Linked DNA regions of Tolumonas auensis DSM 9187. The protein of the gene in region 1 interacts with the protein of each later gene in a pairwise test. Links are inferred from orthologs where the notes say so. Each region holds a gene or a part of one and is shown on either strand. Other genes may lie near its edges. The genes, in order: ycfP and tpx.

What was found.
Region 2: the proteins of ycfP (region 1) and tpx interact in binary tests that used the Escherichia coli proteins (3 or more experiments, as listed by UniProt). The link is inferred for Tolumonas auensis DSM 9187 from one-to-one orthologs.

What each region holds. Positions count from the first base shown.
Region 1 is NC_012691.1:1,704,540-1,707,853, forward strand. Bases 332-3,313 are described here. They hold ycfP (alpha/beta hydrolase YcfP), read right to left. Parts: upstream 2,108-3,313; coding sequence 1,556-2,107; downstream 332-1,555. Other genes in these bases: TOLA_RS07840 (NAD(P)/FAD-dependent oxidoreductase), read right to left, coding at 332-1,499; nagZ (beta-N-acetylhexosaminidase), read right to left, coding at 2,214-3,206. Outside these bases: satP (acetate uptake transporter), read left to right, coding at 1-74; more of TOLA_RS07840, read right to left, coding at 186-331.
Region 2 is NC_012691.1:731,925-735,214, reverse strand. Bases 281-3,238 are described here. They hold tpx (thiol peroxidase), read left to right. Parts: upstream 281-1,488; coding sequence 1,489-1,989; downstream 1,990-3,238. Other genes in these bases: TOLA_RS03330 (HlyD family secretion protein), read right to left, coding at 2,820-3,238; TOLA_RS03335 (LamG domain-containing protein), read right to left, coding at 2,000-2,767; TOLA_RS03345 (alpha-amylase), read left to right, coding at 281-1,309. In the rest of the region: more of TOLA_RS03345, read left to right, coding at 1-280; more of TOLA_RS03330, read right to left, coding at 3,239-3,290. UniProt on the Escherichia coli protein: Thiol-specific peroxidase that catalyzes the reduction of hydrogen peroxide and organic hydroperoxides to water and alcohols, respectively. Plays a role in cell protection against oxidative stress by detoxifying peroxides.

The DNA.
Region 1 (3,314 bases):
TCTACCTGGCAATGGCTGAAGTACTGAACGAAAAATTCGGTCGTACCGTACTGCCAATCGGTGAAGCTAAATAAGCTGAATTGATAATTAAAGAGACGTCGCTTAATGCGGCGTTTTTTTATAGCTGAAAACAGTAAAAACAAAAAGCCGGCATCTCAGCCGGCTCTCTTTTATCAAAAACTGAATCAATGCAACTTCAGGCGTGGACGTAAAATACGGTTCAGCTGACCAACCAGCATGATCAAACCTGTTTTCACATAACCATACAGCGCAACCTGATGCATACGATACAGAGAGATATACATCATGCGTGCAATACGGCCTTCAATCATCATTGATCCACGCATCAGGTTACCCATTAAGCTACCAACGGTAGAGAAATTACTCAGGGAAACCAGTGAGCCGTAATCAACATACTGATAAGGTTTCAGTTCACCACCATTGATCTGTGCCAGAATATTCTTCATGCACTGTGTTGCCATCTGGTGTGCAGACTGGGCACGAGGCGGAACCAGTTTGCCATCTTCCATCGCACAGGCAGCACAGTCACCGATCGCGTAGATATGATCATCAACTGTCGTCTGCAAAGTACCTTTCACAACCAGCTGGTTGGCACGGTTCGTTTCCAGACCACCGATTTCTTTCATGAAATCAGGTGCTTTCACACCGGCAGCCCATACCATCAGGTCAGCTTCAATCAGCTCACCGTCTTTAGTCATCAGGCCTTTATCCGTCGCTTCGCTGACAAAAGTTGCGGTACGGATATCCACTCCCAGCTCTGTCAATTCATGATGAGCAGCAGCAGAAATACGCTCCGGCAAAGCAGGCAGAATACGAGGACCAGCTTCAACAACGGTCACATTCAGGCTACGGCGGGACAGGTTTTTATAACCATATGCCGTCAGCTCTTCTACTGCATTATATAATTCGGCAGAAAGTTCGATGCCGGTTGCACCAGCACCTACGATAGCAATCTTGATGCTACCTTCCTGAGGAATATCAGTATTGCTGGTGGTACGGGAACCCGCAAAACGCAGGAATTTATCCATCAGAATATTATGGAAACGGAACGCCTGATCCGGGCTATCCAGGAAAATACAATTATCACGAACACCCGGCGTATTGAAATCATTAGAAACAGAACCCAGTGCAATCACCAGATAGTCATACTCGATTTCACGTTCACCTAGAACTTCTTCGCCCTTCTCACCATAAATAGGTGCCAGAACAACACGTTTTTCCTGACGTTTGATATCGGTCAATGTGCCTAACTGGAATTCAAATGCATTGTGGCGTGCCTGAGATTGATAGCTCAATGCATCAACCCCTGCATCAAGCGAGCCGGCAGCTACTTCGTGCAGTAATGGTTTCCATAAATGGGTACGGTTACGATCAACCAGCGTGATCTGAGCCTTACCATTTTTACCCAATTTACGCCCCATACGAGTGGCCAACTCCAGGCCACCGGCTCCACCGCCAATAATGACAATTTTGGTCATACCAGAAATACCTTTTTCATTACTTATGTTAAGGATGCGTTATACGTCCTCAAAAATCACTTGCTTAAGCCTGCATCTTTAAATGCTTTGATTTGTTGCAAGTGAGCTGACAGATCCTTGAATTTATGGGTTTGTTTCTCATCCCATATAATGTCGTAATAATCTTTCAATGTATCTGCAATGCATCTATTATCCATGACTTCATCGTTAACAGAAAGGATACAAATGCACTTTCCTGCATTTTTTTTACGGAATTCAGTTACACATTTAGATGCAATATCTGTGTATTCTTCCGGTCTTTCAATCCTGCCCTGCATATTCTTTTCAGGGGAAAGATTAGGATTAATCAGTACTTGCCGGATACCACATAAAAAACCAATACGCTCACTCCAGTACCCCCCAAGACCCACGCCACAAATCAGCGGAGCCGGATCATCAGATGTCGTGATATGGCGATGTACTTCTTTCAATAAATCACTCATATCCTGACGAGGATGGATAGTGCTGTAACTCACCAGGCGGACATCAGGATCGATAAAGCGAAGTTGCATTATTTTTTCAAAATTGCCAGGGCTGGTGGCGTCAAAGCCGTGCAGATAAATAATCATGATGGATCCCTCAATCAACAACCTTGTCAGGGATCCACCATAGCAGGTCTTACGCTAAGCGGTCACTGCCAAGCCTCGAAAGGCTGCTTAAGATCAAAATATGATGTTAATTAACAAACTCTTCGGTAAAAATCTGCACTCTGTTCTGCGTGTTTTTCCAGCGGGATGTCGACGTTAAACGAGACCAGTCACCATTATTTGTGCTGAGTAATGATTCTGCCCGGCTTGCCGGCGGATTTTGCAACCCATCCAGAATAGCCACTGCACCCGCTCTGTTATTACAGGCAAGCAGCATGTCACAACCGGCATTGAGGGCAGCCTGTGCGCGTTCAGGATAACCGCCGGCAACAGCCGCACCTTCCATGGTCAGATCATCACTGAAGATAATACCATTGAAACCATATTTTCCCCGTAACACTTCCTGTAACCAGAAGCGCGAGAAACCGGCCGGTTGATCATCCAATTCGGTATAAATAACGTGTGCCGGCATGATGGCATCCAATTTCCCGGCAGGAATTAACTCCCGGAAAGGCACCAGATCAGTTGCTTCAATTTCTTCCCAGGAACGATTGTCGCGTGGGCTTTCCAAATGTGAATCCGCTCTGACACTGCCATGACCAGGAAAATGTTTACCTGTCGCCTTCATGCCTGCCTGGTGCATACCATCAATAAAAGCAGAAGCAAGCTGGATAACCTGCTCCGGATCGCTACTGAAACTACGATCACCAATCACATTGCTGCCCCGCTCTAAATCCAGCACAGGCGCAAAACTCAGATCAATATCATGTGCCAGCAATTCAGCGGCCATCAGCCAACCGCACTCTGTCGCTAAGTCTGTAGCCTGATTCCTAGCCTTATGTAATATCCCCATAGGTGGAATCCGGGAAAAACCATTCCGGAAACGTTGAACCCGTCCGCCTTCATGATCAACTGCAATCAGCAATGGTTTATTTGCTGCCTGACGGATCGTCTTTACCAACGCGGATAATTGTGACCGGTCATGATAATTACGGCCGAATAAGATCACCCCACCCACAGTCGGATGTCTCAGTATTTCCCGTTCTTCTGCGTCCAGTTCACAACCCTGAACATCTAACATCAAAGGACCCATTACATCCCCGCTTATAATTAAGACATGATTTCTTGTGACTATTCTATATATAGGCAGACAGGAAGTGTTACCATTTGCTGCATCAGAATGATTTAC
Region 2 (3,290 bases), 970 kb from region 1 along the record:
ACTGGAACAAATTCACGGCTGGATCGGTGGTGGCACCAACGGTGATTTCCCGCATTATGCTTATCATGGTTACTACGCGCTGGACTGGACCAAACTCGATGCCAACATGGGCACCGAGCAAGAGCTGCATACGCTGGTAGAACAGGCGCACAAACGCGGCATCCGTATATTGTTTGATGTGGTAATGAATCATGTGGGGTATGCGACATTGGCTGACATGCAGGAATTTCAGTTCGGCGCACTGCATCTGAAAGCCGATGAACAAAAGCAACTGCTCGGTGAACGCTGGACCAACTGGCAACCCGGCAAAGGCGAAAACTGGCACAGCTTCAACAACTTCATCAATTTCAGTGAGGGTACTGCCTGGGAAAACTGGTGGGGCAAAAAATGGATCCGCTCCGGCATCGGGAATTACGATAACCCCGGTTATGACGATCTGACCATGTCACTTGCCTTCCTGCCTGATGTGAAAACCGAAGCCACCCAGGCCAGCGGGTTACCTAATTTCTATCGTTATAAAAAGGATACCAACGCCAAAGAAATTGCCGGCTACGCGCCACGGGATTACATCACGCATTGGCTGAGTCAGTGGGTGCGCGACTATGGCATCGATGGTTTTCGCGTTGACACTGCCAAACATGTCGAAAAACCAGCCTGGGATCAGTTAAAGACCCAAGCCACCCAGGCATTAGCGGAATGGAAAAAAGCGCACCCGCAGGAAGCACTGGATAACGCGCCATTCTGGATGACCGGCGAATCGTGGGGACATGGCGTCATGAAGAGCGATTATTTTCAGCATGGTTTTGACAGCATGATCAATTTTGATTTTCAGGATCAGGCAAAACAGTCGTTGGAATGCTACGCCAACATTGATGGCACTTATCGTCAGATGGCAGAAAAGCTACAAGACATGAATGTGCTGAGTTATCTCTCGTCACACGATACCCGACTGTTCTTCCATGACGATGCGAAAAACGACATAGCAAAACAGAAACTGGCTGGCAGCCTGTTATTGCTGGCGCCCGGAGCCGTGCAGATCTACTACGGTGATGAAAGTGGCCGCCAGTTTGGTGCGACCGGTTCTGATCCGATACAAGGCACCCGTTCAGATATGAACTGGAATGAGCTGAAAGATGACAAAGCTGCATTGCTCACCCACTGGCAGAAAATCAGTCAGTTCCGCGCCCGTCATCCGGCAATCGGTGCCGGTCAGCAAACTACGCTGCCAGCCAGCGGTTATTACGCCTTTAGCCGTCAGTACCAGCAAGATAAGGTAATGGTGGTGTGGGGCGGCACGCCGGCTCATTGATCTTTGTTGTCCAACCGATGACGGCCCTACTGTGGCCGTCATTTTTTCTGCTCCTGAATTTCCGGCGTTTCATTTAAAACCAAATATACTTGTTGAATATCTGTTAAATCGGTTACATTTAGTTGTTAGCAATTATATTGCGCACAATCAATAATCCCTACATGCAAGGAGATAGTGACATGGCAACTGTAACTCTGGCTGGTAACCCGGTAACTGTTAACGGCGACTTCCCGAAAGCCGGTACAACCGCCAAGCCTTTTTCACTGGTCAACAAAGAACTGGCTGATGTCACCCTGGCCTCTTTCGCTGGCAAACGTAAAGTGCTGAACATCTTCCCAAGCGTGGACACCTCCGTGTGTGCGGCATCTGTGCGCCACTTCAATGAAGCTGCCGGCAAGCTGGAAAACACCGTAGTGCTGTGTATTTCTGCTGATCTGCCATTTGCTCTGGCGCGTTTTTGCGGTGCGGAAGGTCTGGATAATGTAATCACGCTGTCTACCCTGCGTGGCGCAGAATTCAAACAGGCTTATGGTGTGGATATCGCTGACGGCGTTCTGGCCGGCCTGACGGCCCGTGCAGTAGTGGTGCTGGATGAAGCAGATAAAGTGCTGCACGCCGAGCTGGTTGATGAAATCACCCATGAACCCAATTACGATGCAGCACTGAAAGCGCTGGCTTAAAACCGATAACCTACTGGCACCATGATGCTGTGTCAGTAGGTATATTCTGACTCGCTGTAAAGTTAAAGCGCTTAATGACCACTTCTACTTCCTGACCATCCGTCGGTGCCAGACCCTGTCGTAACCATAAGTTGATATGCAGCGGCATCGTTATCTGCGGGATCGCTTTCCTGTAGTTTTTGGGTGCGAATTGCCAGCTGGCAATGTTGTCACTGAGTGCAGGTTCATCACTGCCGTTATCATTGAACATCTGGAAGCAAACCGCATTACTACGCCAGCTGTAACGCTGGATCGTGTCTGTTCCGGTTGGCAGCACAGCAAAGCTCTGCGTATTTAATGGCAGCGTTGACGACGCAGGATAGACCGTAAAATTGCCGAGTGGTGCCGCAGCATCACCCCATCTGGACATTTCAATATCGATTTCATTCTGACCATCCGGCCCTGCATAATGAAACAGCCCCAGTACTACATTGGCATCCAGCTGATCAAGCTGACCGCTGACACGCCATTCATAATTACCAAAGCCTTTATTGGTCAGCTGATACACTTCCGCGCTGTACCAGGTGCCGTTCAGATAAGAGATCTTTAAATGTAACTGGCCGAGTTCATCAACCCACGCGTTATCTTCACTCCAGTTATTCGGGCCCGGTGCCGCAATGCCGTTTTTTACCTCCCATTGCTCACCGGCAAACGTCAGTGTTTTCGCAACTACGTTCCCCGCCGAACAACACAACCCGGCAAACAGCCCTAACCATCGGTATTTTTTTTCTATCAGCATTCTTATTGCCTCCGTGCATTGTCGTGAAATATGAAATTATCCGGCCATCTCATCAGAATATATTGCGGATATGCGACCAGACATTGTTTCTGGTGTAATGAAAACGAACCGATACCGATAAGCCTTCAATAACCTGTACCGGCATGTGCTCCAGTTTTAACACTACTTTTAATGCTGCTTTGTTGTTATCAAACGGGCCAGCCAGTTGTGCCGGTACCCGCTCGGTAATTTTAGTGGGTTCACTCACCGTCGCCGCTATCGTTTCACCGCCGGGCAATGTCACTGTGGCCTGTTGTCCGATACCGGAAAATTGCCCGTCAGAGGGGGTTAAATAGGCGACCACTACAGGTTGAGAACGAATGGCATACAACATTAACGGTTCACCGCTACGGACCGTCATCCCCCGCTGTACCAGTACATCTTTTACCTCTCCATCCATCGGGGCTACAACCTGCAACTCCGATTGTCTGGCTTTCAGAAGTTGTAAACGTAATTTGAGCTCATTCAGATACTGCGCCGCACT